2 regions of the Paenibacillus sp. JZ16 genome follow, and region 2 is predicted to be linked to the other one. Evidence: riboswitches for the same ligand, from Rfam matches in the RefSeq annotation. Region 2 holds a riboswitch; the other holds the start of a gene.

Region 1 (7,437 bases), 870 kb from region 2:
TCGATGCCTTTAAGCACCTGTAGATCACCAAACGACTTGGTCACGCCGGTATATTTCACAATCGGCTTTGTACCCGTAGCGGTAACGGGATTTCCCTCCTGCTGCGGCACCTTCGACGCTTCCGCCTGCTCATCGATCACAACGGCATTCAATTGATTCCCTCCTTTTATTTTCCACGCTGTAGATTCATGCGTTTTTCCAGCCTTTGCACAAGCAATGAGGCGATATAACTGATGATCAGGAACAGAATCCCGACCATCGTATACGGTTCAAATGCACGGAACGACTGCGACACGATATTTTTGGCCGTCAGCATCATCTCCACAAGCGTTATGGCGCATAGAATCGGCGTCTCTTTAAACATAACAATCAAATAATTACCGAGTACCGGAATGATCGGCGGCACCGCTTGCGGCAGGATAATACTTCGCCAGGTTTGGGCTTTCGTGTAATTCAGTGCTGTGGCAGCCTCCCATTGTCCCTTCGGCACTCCCTCGATTCCGGATCGGTACACCTCGGACAGATATGTGCTGTAATGCAGCCCGAGACCGATCACCCCGGCATAGAAGGCCGGAATGGAGATTCCGGTAAGAAGCGGCAGGCTGTAATACAGGAAGAAGACCTGCACCAGCAGCGGTGTATTGCGAATGAATTCGATCATTCCTTTGGTTATTAGTGACAGCACCTTAAACCGACTCCGCGCTGCAAAAGCAAGCAGCAATCCGATGATCAATGCCACCGCGAAAGCGCAGATCGTCACCCATACCGTCATTTTTAATGCACTCAAGAGCTGGGGCAGGATATCCCATACATAGTTCCAATCCCACATGACTATAACCTCCCCGCTGTCCATTTACGCTCCAGCAGTCGAACTGCCAGCGAAACGAGCGTAGCAATGACAAAATACATGAGGAGCAGCAGCACCAGAATCTCGGTCGTCCAGGAGATGTAATTATTGCGGAGCACCATCGCCTGATACGTTAAATCCGCCATCGTGATGAAATAAACCAGTGAGGTGGATTTGATGAGCTCCACAAGCTGATTCCCGAAAGGGGGAAGCATTCGCAGGGACGCTTGAGGCAATATGACATTCCACAGTCTTTGCCAAGGCCTCAGATTAAGCGCTACAGCGGCTTCCCATTGTCCTTTCGGAACGGCCAACACGGCGCTGCGAACGATTTCCGAGCCGTATGCGCCGAAGTTCAACCCGATCGCGAGGATCGCAGCCAGCATTTTCGGAAGCTCGACGCCGATGAACGGAAGGGCGAAATACAACCAGAACAGCTGCACCAGCAAGGAGGTCCCCCGAAAGACTTCCACGTACACGGCTGTCAACGTGCGAATGATCCACAGCTTCGACAGTCGGCATAACCCGGCTGCAAAGGACATCACGACCGCAAGAATGGCTGAAAAGAAAGCAACTACAATCGTGATCTCCGCCCCTTTCAACAGCGTAGGGAGAAAATCAATCCACGAATTCGGCATGCTATTCCCCGCAAAGGGCAGCGGCCGTCATCTCGCCCGGGAGCTCTTCTTCTGTGAACCCGAACTTCTGCAAAATTTCCAGCAGCTCGCCCGACTCCTTCATTTTTTGAAGCTCCGCATTATAAGCCTCCTGGAACTCGGTATCCGCTTGGCGGAAAGCCGTAGCTCCATAACCGCGAACGCTTTCGCCGTCGATGACCGGCTGCTCGAAATCAGCCACGCGTTCGATGCTGTCGTCGCTGGCCGAATCCAGCATCGCCTGCAGGGACGGCCCCGTCATGGTAATTGCATGCACCCGGTCTGCCTGAAGGGCGCTAATGGCCGAGGCTTGATCGGGGACCTGCACAATCCGGTCCGTAGGAATGCCGGACTTTTCCATATAGCCGATTTCGACCGCACCGGTCATAACGGCGACCTTAGCTTGGTCATGATTGGCAATATCCTCATAACTTCCGAGTCCCAGCGGATTCCCTTGCTTCACCGCAATGGCTTCCCCGATGCTGTACTCCGGATTAGCAAACAATACGGCAGAGCAGCGATCCGGATTAATGAACATGCCTGCGGTAATTAGATCAAACCGCTCGGCCTGCAGTCCGGCAACCAGCGATCCGAATTCCGTAAGCTCTCCCCTCATTTCCTTGATGCCAAGCCGCTCCAAAATAACCCTCGCAATCTCAACCGCTTCTCCTGTCAGCTCCCCGTTGGCCTCTTTATAGGCATAAGGCTTCTCATTCGCAAATCCCACGGTGATATACCCCTGCTCAATGGCTTGCTCCAATGTACTCCCTTTGTCGCCGCAAGCCGCAAGCGACACCCCCATAATCAATGACAACATCAGTACAACCACTCTCTTCAAAACTTCCCACAACCTTTCATTATGACTTTGGTATTCTTAAAAATGGCATGTTGAAATTATCCATGTTAACCCATATGTTAACTGGGATTTAAGCGTATTCAGATACCTTGCATGGGTCGGACCTTCAGGGAAGATGATTCATCCATCTCCTTCCACGCTTAAACCCAATGCCATCTGACCGATTTAATTGGTTTTGGTTAAACATTTGCAGGCCTTGCCCCTCCTCTTTAGCAGAATACAAAAAGACCACCAAACAGGGGATCTAGACATAGCTCCGCCAGCAGGGGGTCAAAAAATAGAGAAAAGGCCCCTAAAGAGAATTAAGGGCCTTTGTTATGAACATCCATTATGTATGCAAGACCCATCCACTGCTGACGAGGTTAGCTGACGGACTCGGGTAAGATGGTACCCTACACTCGTGATTCCAAGTGACTCGCCCCTGATGAAACTGGTTCCCCCGCTTTCCGGAAAATGTATGCCGGAAACTAAGCGTGTGTCCATGATAAAGGGAACTTCAGGAAAAGTCAAACCCCTTTAACCGCTTTTTCTGGAAATTCAGAGGCGGAAGTTCCGCTCTTCCAGGGCCTATGACAAGCATGAAAAATGCCTCATTCAAGCCTCTCCCCCAACGATGCAGTAATTTTATTCCAGTCTCATTTTTCGCTATATAGCAGGCATTTGCCATGCCTCCCTTACTCATTCATGTGGTGGATCGTTTATGCCATGAATTACATTCGGATTGTGAAAGCTTTCCCCACACATTTACGGCGTAAATACGGCGCAAATTTTTTTTTGAACCGCTGCGTACCGAGCCTATGAATATCGTAGGGAAATCCGAAATTCATCCTATAGTTTTGCTATTCGTCAATAGATGAATGCCTCCGGGGCTAGCGTACATTCTGGAAATTATAGGTGTTTATCTATCATTTATGCGCTATTAACCCATGCCGTACCGAGAGTATTTGCGTAGTATAGAACAAATCTAAAGGAGGTGCTTCATTTGGAACGTTCTTCTAGAAAGAGAAAATTGTGTGCTCTTAAAAAAATAGAGAAAAAAGTCATTCATGCGAAGAAAAAGCATTGCCCGTCTCATGGTCATGGTGATCATAAAGGCCACGGCGGTGGCATTAAAAAGCGTCGATGCCCAAGAGCTATCCGTGGACCTGTAGGTCCTCAGGGTCCTATCGGACCGGTTGGACCGGTCGGACCTATCGGGCCTGTGGGACCTGCCGGACCGACAACTGGTATTGCAGGACCTGCTGGACCTGCCGGACCTGCTGGACCTGTCGGGCCTGTCGGACCTGTCGGACCTGCGGGACCTACTGGAGCTACTGGGGCAACAGGGGCTACAGGAGCAGCCGCCGGAGGAGCCATCATCCCATTCGCATCCGGCATACCGCTTGCTCTGACCACCGTTTTAGGCGGATTAGTCGGATCCGTTGGTCTCGTAGGATTTGGTAACTCGGCCAATACGTTTACGCTGGCTGGCGGTACGATTGACCTCACTGGAGCCGCTGGAACTCTGCTTAACATGGCGTTTAACACGCCACGAGCCGGTACCATCACTGGCATCTCCGCTACCTTTAGCACTACTGTGGCGCTTTCCCTGCTGGGAACTACGGTTACAATTACAGCACAACTGTACAGTGCGCCGGCTACAAGCAACATTTTCGCACCGGTACCAGGCGCTCTTGTTACGCTGGCTCCGCCTCTTACGGGCGTTCTCGCTCTCGGTACGGTAAGCAACGGCTTCGTAGAAGGCCTGGCTATTCCGGTGCCGGCCAATACACGCCTGTTAATGGTATTCTCGGCAACCGCAGCTGGCGCAACACTTGTCACTGCAGTGGCAGGTTACGGCAGCGCTGGTGTCAGCATTATATAAGTTTCGTTTTCCACCTGCAAAAAAAAGCCCCGATTTTATATCGGGGCTTTGCTTTATTTACACGGCTGTATATCCGCCATCCACCAGCAAGCTCGTGCCTGTAATGAAGGACGCATCTTCACTGGCGAGGAACAACACGGCTTTGGCTACTTCTTCCGGCTGTCCCAAGCGGCCCATCGGATGAAGGCCGACCAGGTGCTGGGTGATCGCTTCCGTTCTTCCCTGAATAAGAGGAGTATCGATATATCCCGGACATACGGCATTGACCCGGATCCCTTTAGGAGCATAATCTGCGCTCATCGACTGGGTTAACAGCTTAACGCCTCCCTTAGCGGAAGCATAGGCGGTAACGCCCGCTTTTCCGACATGGCTATGGATTGAGCCGCAGTTTACGATCGCCCCTCCGGTTCCTTGGGATAACATTTGCTGGATTACATATTTATCGCACAGGAACACTCCTGTCAGATTAATATCAATCGTTCTTTGCCAGTTGTCCATCGACAACTGATCGGCAGGAGCATCATGAGCAATGCCTGCATTGGCGAACAATACATCGACACGGCCAAAATGCTCAACCGTCTGCTTCACCATATTTGCAACTTCCTGTTCTTGGGTTACATCCGTTTTAACGAACAGCGTTTCAAAGCCTGCCCCTCTTAATTCATCGGAAACTGCTTGTCCCCGGTCCGAATAATCCGCGATAACAACCTTGGCTCCCTCTTCCACAAAAAGCCTTACCGCTGCTTCGCCGATCCCGCTGGCGCCTCCCGTTACAATGACAACCTTGGATTCAAACTTCATTTGTCGACCACTCCTATTTTGTGAATTCATCATATCAGCCCCACATTCATGTAGAATTTGCATACTTCAGGCAGGATATTCCACAAGCCCCGTTTCTTTCATAGACCTACGTAGTATCGAATAACGGCTTATGAACGTTCACGACTTGATATTCGCTGCGTCCTAACCTTTTTATCCGCCCGTCCGTTGTTATACCGGCCGCTCGATCGTAAACATCTCTCCCAGTGCAGAATAGATGTTTCCCGCCATACGGCTGACAGGCTTCAACTTGGCAGCGTCAATCCGGCCTTGCTCGTATAGCTCCTCCGAAACATGAAAGCGGACTACGCGGGCAATCAGCAGATCAGCAGCAGGCAGCTGATCCGCGCCATTCAACGTGACCACCTGCTCCAGCACGCATTCCATGCGAATCTTGGATTCCAGAACGCCGGGAACCTTAACAACCTCGCTTACGACAGGGGTTAGTTTGGTTCGGTCAAGCTCACTCTCGTCCGGAGGCAGGTTCGCCGCCGTTTCATTCACGGCCTCAACGTTGTCTTCGTCCACGATGTGGATGACAAGCTCGCCGCTTTGCATGGCATTTCTCGCTGTATCCTTCGCCGTGCCGTTCTTCCGCTGAACGGAAACGGACAGCATGGGGGGATTGCTCGTCAGAATGGAGAAATAACTGAACGGCGCGGCATTCAGCACACCTTCCTCCGATAATGTCGTAACAAAAGCGATCGGCCGCGGAACAACGCTCCCGATCAGCAGCTTGTAGATGTCCCGTTCGCTTTGAGTATTCGGGTCTATGGATATCACTTGAGTTGCCCCTCTCCTGTATTTTTGACTTCTATAGGCTCCAGACCTTCCTCAATACGGGATCGCTCCGGTTCAAACAAGGCAGGAAGTTTCAATTGCTCCCCCAGCGAGTCCAGATCTTCATCCACCGTAAAGCCGGGCGGATCGGTTGCGATCTCAAACAAGATCCCCCCTCGTTCCCTGAAATATAACGATCTGAAATAGTTGCGATTCTTAATTTCTGTTGGCAAAAAGCCATGTTGTTTCACCCATTCAAGCCAATTGCCGTGCTCCTCATCATCTTGAGCACGCCATGCAATATGATGGGTCGTTCCAGCGCCTCCGGCTCCCAAAGGGATATCCCGCATCGGCAAATCAATCACGCTGCCGAAGGGCCCGGCTGACTGAAACCGTGCATAATTAACGTCCACTCCCATGAAGGTCAGTCCCATGACCTGCTCCAGCGCCTTCTTCGTTTCCTCCCATTTGCTGCTGAACAGGACCGCGCCACCAAACCCTTTGATCGCCGTATCCGGAGTAATACCGTCCACAGACCAGCCGTTATTCGGTCCTTCCTCCCGCTCAACCAGCTCAAGAGAAAGTCCATCGCGATCGGAGAACTGAAGATAATGCTCGTTAAACCGAAATGCTTTCATGACAGAAACGCCAAAGCTCCGCAGCCGCTGTTCCCAATAAGGCAGAGCACCTTCAGGGACAACAAATGTTGTATACCCAACCTGCCCTCCTCCACGTATCCCTCTTCGTGAAGCAGAAGACGGAAAGAAGGTGATAATGGTCCCCGGATGCCCCTCCTCATCCCCGAAATACAAATGGTAAACCTCAGGCGCATCGAAATTGACCGTCTTCTTGACCATTCTGAGTCCAAGCACACCCGTATAAAAATCAACATTTTTCTGCGGATCCTGCGCATAAGCGGTAATATGATGAATGCCTGCCGTTTGTAATGCCATATCCATCAACTCCTCATCGTTTCGTGTCCATACCGAGGTTTCCCTACATGATTTTCGGTTCGTATGATATACACAATCTTTAATTTTAATATCTTTAATTAAAGATTATATTTTTTTCATACCATTGTCAAGCGGCCCTTCACAGCCAGGACAGACAAAAAGCCGCCAAGAACGATTCCACGCTCTTAGGCGGCTCCAGTATGCAGCTTCGGCCACATGTCTATCCCGCGTTTATGCTTTTTGCCATTTTTCCTTAAAGAACAGCTGATACACTCTGGTTACGATAATCTTAATGATCATGTAAATCGGTACCACCAGCAGAATCCCTATAATTCCGCCCAGATCCTGTCCCACCAGAACCAGGATAATGATTGTAATGGGGTGAATTGCCAGTTGTTTGCCGAAGATATACGGACCAATCAGGTTATCCTGAATCTGCTGGGCTGCCAGAATGACAACAAGCGACCAGATCGCCGTCCCCGGGGATTGGATGAACCCGATGATCACAATCGGGATCGAGGAAAGAATAGCTCCAATAAACGGTATGAAATTCGCAATGACAGCGACAACCGTCAGCAGCAGCGCATAAGGCAAACCAATAATCAGGAACCCGATATACATCAAGACGCCCAGCGCCAGATTGATGAGGACCCGGCCCACGA
Region 2 (7,437 bases):
AGCTTAGGCTCACTGTAATATTGAACGGCAATGCTAAGGCTGCCGTAATCCTTGCTTCCCGGTGCGGCCGCCATCCGCTCTGCCACTTCTTTCTGAATCATCACCACGATATTCTCCAGCGGCAGCTTCTCCTCCAGCAGCTTCATGAGAATCGGCGTCGTCACATAATACGGCAGATTCGCAACCACACTTACCTTCGATACGCCCGCAAAATCCTGACGGAACAGCTCATGAAGATCCACCTTCAGGACATCCCCATGATGCACCTTCACATTCTCATAGGGCTCCAGGACCTCCCGCAAGATGGGAATCAGGCGCTGATCAATTTCGACCGCGGTGACGGTTCCTGCCGTCTGTGCCAGCTTCTCGGTTAACGCACCGATCCCAGGACCGATCTCAAGCGCTCCCTTATCTTCATCCAGTCCTGCAGCCTCCACGATTTTATACAATATATTCTGATCGATGAGAAAGTTTTGACCCAGACTCTTCTTGAAGGAGAATCCATGCCGTGAGATGATCTCCTTCGTCCGTCTTGGTGTTGATATATCCTCGATCCGATTCATTGGCTTACGCCCCCTTCTTCCAGCTGTGAAAGTGCGGCCAGAAATTCTTCCCGCGATATTTGAAACATGGCCAATCGTTTATGGAATTGCTTGCTGTTGCAATATCCGATCCCGAGCAGGTTTCCCATCGTCATACGCCTTGCAGCAGCCTCCGGATGGGCTGATAATCCTGCCTCCAGCATGTCCTCCAGACTGATCAGGCTCTCTCCGCCCTCAAAGGAGGTATGTACCCGCTCCAGCGCACGCCGTATCGCTTCTGGCGAGGCATTCTCTACGCCGATATCCCCTTTGCGGGTAGCATCCGCTTCCGGAATAAAGGCATGCTTGCAGCCAGGGACACCCTGATCCACAATTTTGCGGATCCGCTCCCCTGCATGGTCAGGATCGGTTAATATAATAACGCCTCTGCGCTCCTGAGCAAGCGCTATGCGTTTCAGGATTTGTTTATTGATCGCTGAGCCGCCCGTTTCGATCGTATCTGCTTCTACGGCCCGTTTAATGGCAACGGTATCGTCTCTGCCTTCCACAACAATCACTTCTTTAATCATGCGTTTGTTCTCTTCCTTCCCAAGAAAACAGGCTTGTACAACCTCTAGGTTCTACCAACTTAGCCCTATATACTCCGTTCTTAACAAAACAAAAGAAGAGGAAATATTCCCTCTTCTTCATCATTATATATTATAAGCTAAATAGTATAGCATTAGAATGGTATTGTAAATTGGAATTCATGCGTCTAGTTCAATTCAGGTTTAACCGGACCGATCACGTAAACGGTGCGGCCGCTCTTCCGGCCGAAGTTTATGGCCGATTTCAGTGAATCATAATACACATCGATTTTGTTGCCTTTGATGGCACCGCCCGTATCTTCTGCACGACGGAAGCCAATGCCTTCGATATAGACCCACCAGCCGATCGGGATGATGTTAGGATCAACGGCGATGGTGCGTCCTTCTGTAACGCGTGTACCGGATGCAGTGCGTGTACCGATTCCCTGCTGCTCAGCGGAATACGCCGTCATCGACACGTTGTTCAATACCTTGCTGTATTTAAAATCAACGCCTGCCCGAGAAACCACGTTGTTCTCGACAGCCTTGGCGGTCGTTACTTTTTTCGTGCCGGACAATTTAGCCGGTTTAGCCTTTACATCGGTGGCTGCCGCCTGAACGATGACAGGCTTCTCTACTTTTTTCGTGCCAACAGCAATGATTTTATCCTTCGTTCTGCGTTCAATCTCTTGGGAGACCTTCGTCTTGGAAACCAGCTTGCCATTGTGGTAGACCTTCTCATAATGGTTCACCATGAGACCAGGCTCGCCCCGCTGAATAACGCGGTTATCCCCTCTCTCAAGCGATGGGTCGGCTGTTTTGATCACGCGGAAATTGCGATCCTCCGTCTCTTTAACTTTTTGTTTCGTGACGCGAACGACATCGATATTCATATTGCTGGTCAGCTTCGTGTTCTGTGCCGGTTGTACTATATCTTCACCCTGGATCGTAATACCAGCCTCTTTAAGTACATGATCAACCGTATCCTGGGATGTAAATATGGTTTTGGTTGTGCTGCCTACTGTAACTTTGACTGGAATTGCCCGGTCAATGATGATCCGGTCTCCATCCTGGATCGCGCCGTTTAAAGGCATCGAAATCTGATCCTGAGGACTCAACGTGATCGCTTGCTCATCCAGCAATTCCTGCAGCAATGATCCACGTGTTTCTACTGTGGTGACACGACCATCGACGACAAGCTGAACCTCCTTGCCTGCCTGATCATGTACGACCAACGATATGAGAAGTGATACCGTAACGGCACCCATGGCACCGAGCAACATCAGTTGACGCAAATTGTCATGCTTCCATCTCAATGCGTAAGACATGCTGGATGATTGTGATTCATGGGTTTCTTCAGGTTGAAAAATGCCCACTATTCCATCCTCCTTCATAGTCCCGCCGTCTAGGTAAACGCATGAATGCATTTGACGTGACTATAGCAATTTTTCTCACAAGGCGCCCTGCTATCTATCTACACCCTGCGTCAATTCCCGTCTTTCCGTCCATGTACCACCACCCCTTGTTTACCAAGAGTATGATGATCCCCTCTCCATTATTCAAAAATAAAAGAAAGCCATTGAAAGAGTACTAGAGGCTCTAACGTGGCTTCCTGATGATTAGAATCATGGAAATGGTATGCACGAGAATTCCCCTCTTATTTCGCTTACGGAGTTAGCTGTCGGGTTCGGACGTAAGAGAGACGCCCTAGATCCGGATACCCGCTCATGGCGAGATCCTTCAAATTCACCCCAAAGACCCGAAAAAGAAATCAAATACAGCTGCGCGCATTCAGACCAGTATGCACGGCGGTATCGGTTCCCCCGTTCCCCAAAATTTCGGAGATTAAGCGAGACGGTTCATGAAATATTCGGCCGCGATCTGCACATCGCAGCTTCTTATCACTGAAAAGATGATATCCTGTTTGTATGCAGGTTGTAAAGCAACATTCAACCACATTTTCTCATGTAAAAGGTTAAAATATTGTAATATCAACGCCTTTTCTGATTAAAAAACTTTAATTAATCGAAAATGCTCCCTTTTTCATCGCTTTTGCTCTCGTTTTCGTTAAATACCAAATCGTTCCAGCGCATTTTGGGTGGTAATTTGGGCCAATTCCTCATAGGACAACCCTCTAATTTCGGCTGCCGCCTCCGCCACCAATTTTACATAAGCGGTCTCATTTCGTTTCCCGCGGAAGGGATGAGGTGTTAGGTAAGGGGAGTCCGTTTCGATCAATAATCGATCAAGCGGAACCTGCGCCAAAACCTCTTTGGGCTGCTTTGCATTTTTGAAGGTAATCGGCCCGCCAAACGAAATATGGAATCCCATATCGAGACATATTTTGGCCGTTTCCCAGCTTCCGGAGAAAGAATGCATGACACCGCCCACCTCGGAGGCTTTTTCCTCGCGCAAAATTCTCACGATATCTTCATGCGCATCCCGATTATGAATGACAATCGGCATGTTCAATTCCCGGGCCAGTCCGATCTGACGCCGAAGCACTCGGTGCTGAACTTCTTTCGGAGACGTATCCCAATAATAGTCCAAACCGATCTCTCCTATAGCCACCACTTTCTCGTGACTGCACAAAGAGGCGATCCAATCCAGGTCCTGATCCTCCATGGTAATGGCGTCTACAGGATGCCAGCCTACCGCTGCATATATAAAATCATAAGTTTCTGCCAGCTTCATCGTAGTCGGAATCGTCTCCCGGTTAAATCCAATATTGATCATCCGGGTCACGCCGGCTTCGAGCGCCCGCTGGATTGCCTCTTCCCGGTCTTCGTCGAATTGGGGAGCATCCATATGAGTGTGCGTGTCGAACAACATAAAATCCACACTCTCCTTCCTGTCGTTTCTGTGTCGTATATCTTCCATTAGCTGGGTAAATTGCAGATAAACCAAATGTTCCTGTTTTCCAACTAGGTTAATGTTGTTGTTTAAATACACTGGCTATCTTCTCCGGCATTTGAGCCAGCAGCGGACTTACCTTCTCCTCCGGATAATAAAGGTGGTACCGTCCTTTATGAATGCCGCTGATCGAGCGTACAATATCGGATACTTCCGAGATTTCCTTCAGCTCATCATGCCGATCCAGAAGCAGGATTTGCTTCTCGTTAAGCGGCATATCGGAATGAACCTTATCATAAGGAAGATCCGTTGGAAAATCAATCTCCAGGTCATATTCCGGATGCAATCCCACGGCACTGAATGCGTGGCGTATCCCGTCGATGGTCTCCAGATCGATGTTGTCGATTTCTACATATTTGTAGAGCTTTCGGTGCATGAAACGGCCGCATAATTCGCTAAGAAGAGGATCTTCCTCCTCCGTCCATTGCAGAAAGGCCGTTTGGATCAGAGCTTCATCAAGGCGCAGATATTGATTCACCCCGATATTCCCCGAAAACAACGCAGGAAGCGGTTCGATCATGAAACGAAAAGCATATCCACGGTCATGCAGTTCCTTGGCCCGGCGGAAAATTTGGCGCAGGATAATTTCGGAGCTTCGGGTGACAGGATGAAAATACACCTGCCAGTACATCTGATACCTTGACATCAGGTAATCCTCTACGGCATGCATACCCGATTCCTTCACGACGACCCGATCCCGGTACGGCCGCAGCATCCGCAAGATCCGGTCAATATCAATCGTTCCGTAATTGACTCCCGTATAATACGCATCCCTTAACAAATAATCCATCCGGTCTGCATCCAGCGGACTAGTGACCAGGTTTATCACAATCGGCTTGTCGTAGGTTTTGTTAATAACCGAAGCCACTTTCTCGGGGAAATCCGCTCCAAGCTCCCGCAGTACCTGATTGACGCAAGTATCCCCAAGCAGGATCCGGCATGTCCAATCCTCGTGATTCATATGAAAAGCTTCTTCTATAGAATGAGAAAAGGGCCCATGCCCCAAATCATGCAGCAGAGCCGCGCAGAGGGCAACTTGCCTTTCCTCGGCAGGCCAATCGGAGTACCCCCTCCGTTCGAATTGAGAGATGATTCTTCTCGTAATTTCATAGACTCCCAGTGAATGGGAGAATCGGCTGTGCTCGGCCCCGTGAAAGGTCAGAAATGAAGTCCCGAGCTGTCTCACCCGGCGGAGCCGCTGGAATTCCGGGGTATCGATTAATCGCCATATGATATCGTCTTGCACATGAATATAATTGTGGACGGGATCCTTAAACACTTTTTCTTCCGAAATTGGTGAATGCATTCCATCTCAACTCCTTATCGTTTTGATTTGGGTTTTTGCCGATAAACACTTCTTTTGACATCTAATGTCGAACCATGTCGAATAAGGTAAAATTACGCTTTCCAAATCGACAAATAGAAAACCGCAGCAAAAATTGGTTCGTTTATGGTAATTACGTTGCTATACAAGGGTTTCGTTCACTATACTTTCGTAAATAGGTTCCGATTTTTCAAAAATATAGGTTGACTGTTTTGGGAATCGTTGGTACTATAAATAACATAAAAACTAGAACTATGTCGAATTATGACTTTTTTAAATTATGGCGAGAGGGGCATTTATAAGTTATGATGAAATCAACAGGAATTGTAAGGAAAGTCGATGAGCTTGGACGGGTCGTCATTCCAATTGAGTTACGCCGTACGCTCGGAATTGGTGAGAAAGATGCATTGGAGATTTATGTAGACGGCGAACGCATCATGCTTAAGAAATATGAGCCTGCCTGCATCTTCTGTGGTAACGCTGAGAATGTCACTTACTTCAAAGGTAAAATTGTTTGCCATGAATGTATCTCGGAAATCCCTACACCTGTGACAAATTAAGATTTTTAGTATATAATAGCATTATTACATTTTGTTAATTCTAACCTTTTTCATATCTCCTTGGTGCCTTCCTCGGCTATGAACCCGGCCGCAGGAGGGTCTTTTTTTGATATTAAAGAATTTATAAGTTTTCAGCGAAGTGAGCAATTCTTTAATCGCATTTATTTATATGTTTTGGGGTCCCCGCAAAGGATTTGAATAAACATCGAAGCATAGGCCCCACTTTGTGGGGCTATTTGTTATCCCCCTGCGCCGAGTTACGCTAGATCACGAATCCGTCAGGAGTGCATTATAAATATCCCGCTTCGATACACCGCGATCACTCGCGGTTTTTTTCATGGCATCCTTGCGGCTTAGTCCTTCCCGCTCATAATGTTCCACATGCTCCTGGAGCGAAAGCTCCTGCCACCAGGCATTTTTCTCTTTAAGCTCCTCTTCTGCACTGCCGGCTTCAACCACCAAACAATATTCTCCCAGCGGCGGATGCTCCGTGAGCCAGTCCAGACATTCGGAGATTGTTCCGCGCAAGAACTCCTCGTAGCGCTTGGTTAGTTCGCGAGCCAAGGTCACCTTCCGATTTCCCAGTACCTCCTGCAAGATCTCCAGGGTCTTTTTCACGCGATGCGGAGATTCATAAAATAATAACGTTCCCTGCGCCGATTGCAAAGCTTGCAGCTGCTGGACGATATCTTTGCGCTCCCGCGGCAAAAAGCCGATAAACGTAAACCGTTCGGTCGGCAAACCCGAAACGATTAAGGCGGAAAGAGCGGCATTGGCCCCCGGGATCGGAATGACCGAAATGCCCGCTTCAATCGCAAGTGAAACCAGATCACTGCCAGGGTCCGAAATCGCCGGCAGACCGGCGTCGCTGACGAGTGCCACATTTTTTCCTTCTATTATATAACGTATGATTTCAGGCCCGCTGGCCGCCTTATTATGCTCGTGATAACTAAACAGCGGTTTGGCCGGAATTTCGAAATGGGTCAGCAGCTTGCGTGACTGCCTCGTATCCTCTGCGGCGATAATATCGCACTCCTGAAGGATGCGCACGGCTCGATAGGTCATATCCTCCAAATTACCGATCGGCGTTGCCACCAAATACAGAGAGCCCGGGCTCCCCTCTCCCTGGTCGGCATAACTTTGCTGTATAAGATTTCTCATTCGTTCGTCTCATCCTTATGTGTTCCGTAGTAAATTTCCATAAAATCCGGTCCATAGTTTCCTTGCTCATCATACACGATCAGCGGGGGCTTCAGCCGAACCTCAGGCTTCCCGTCCCGAATCCCCTCGATAAGCACCATGTTCGCTTCCATATTCACGCGCGGATGGACAAAGCGGATGACTTTGGGCTCAATCCGGTATTTGCTCATCAGCGTAATGATTTCTGCCAGCCGCAGGGGCTTGTGGACCATGCTCATCTTCCCGCCTTGGCGAAGCAGTCTTGCACAGGATTCAATTACTTCCTCAAGCGTACAGTGAATTTCATGCCTGGCAATCGCCTGGTGCTCATTCAGCTTCAAGTCGCTGCCGTT

What was found. A riboswitch is a leader RNA that binds a small molecule or an ion and turns the genes downstream of it on or off. The one in region 2 is predicted to bind cyclic di-AMP.
Region 1: linked by a shared signal. The riboswitch ahead of ehuB (ectoine/hydroxyectoine ABC transporter substrate-binding protein EhuB) and the one ahead of BJP58_RS19985 (resuscitation-promoting factor) in region 2 are both predicted to bind cyclic di-AMP.

What each region holds. Positions count from the first base shown of each region.
Region 1 covers NZ_CP017659.1:3,522,104-3,529,540, forward strand. Annotated here, with positions in the region: gene ehuA (ectoine/hydroxyectoine ABC transporter ATP-binding protein EhuA) at 1-152, opposite strand, end outside; gene ehuD (ectoine/hydroxyectoine ABC transporter permease subunit EhuD) at 167-829, opposite strand; gene ehuC (ectoine/hydroxyectoine ABC transporter permease subunit EhuC) at 832-1,485, opposite strand; gene ehuB (ectoine/hydroxyectoine ABC transporter substrate-binding protein EhuB) at 1,487-2,320, opposite strand; cyclic di-AMP (ydaO/yuaA leader) riboswitch at 2,698-2,843, opposite strand; gene BJP58_RS33640 (exosporium glycoprotein BclB-related protein) at 3,561-4,223, shown strand; gene BJP58_RS16155 (SDR family NAD(P)-dependent oxidoreductase) at 4,281-5,024, opposite strand; gene BJP58_RS16160 (flavin reductase family protein) at 5,214-5,825, opposite strand; gene BJP58_RS16165 (ring-cleaving dioxygenase) at 5,822-6,775, opposite strand; gene BJP58_RS16170 (AI-2E family transporter) at 7,007-7,437, opposite strand, start outside.
Region 2 covers NZ_CP017659.1:4,392,887-4,400,323, reverse strand. Annotated here, with positions in the region: gene rsmA (16S rRNA (adenine(1518)-N(6)/adenine(1519)-N(6))-dimethyltransferase RsmA) at 1-563, opposite strand, end outside; gene rnmV (ribonuclease M5) at 560-1,111, opposite strand; gene BJP58_RS19985 (resuscitation-promoting factor) at 1,297-2,484, opposite strand; cyclic di-AMP (ydaO/yuaA leader) riboswitch at 2,756-2,970, opposite strand; gene BJP58_RS19980 (TatD family hydrolase) at 3,176-3,940, opposite strand; gene BJP58_RS19975 (HD domain-containing protein) at 4,038-5,327, opposite strand; gene BJP58_RS19970 (AbrB/MazE/SpoVT family DNA-binding domain-containing protein) at 5,651-5,905, shown strand; gene rsmI (16S rRNA (cytidine(1402)-2'-O)-methyltransferase) at 6,173-7,066, opposite strand; gene BJP58_RS19960 (tRNA1(Val) (adenine(37)-N6)-methyltransferase) at 7,063-7,437, opposite strand, start outside.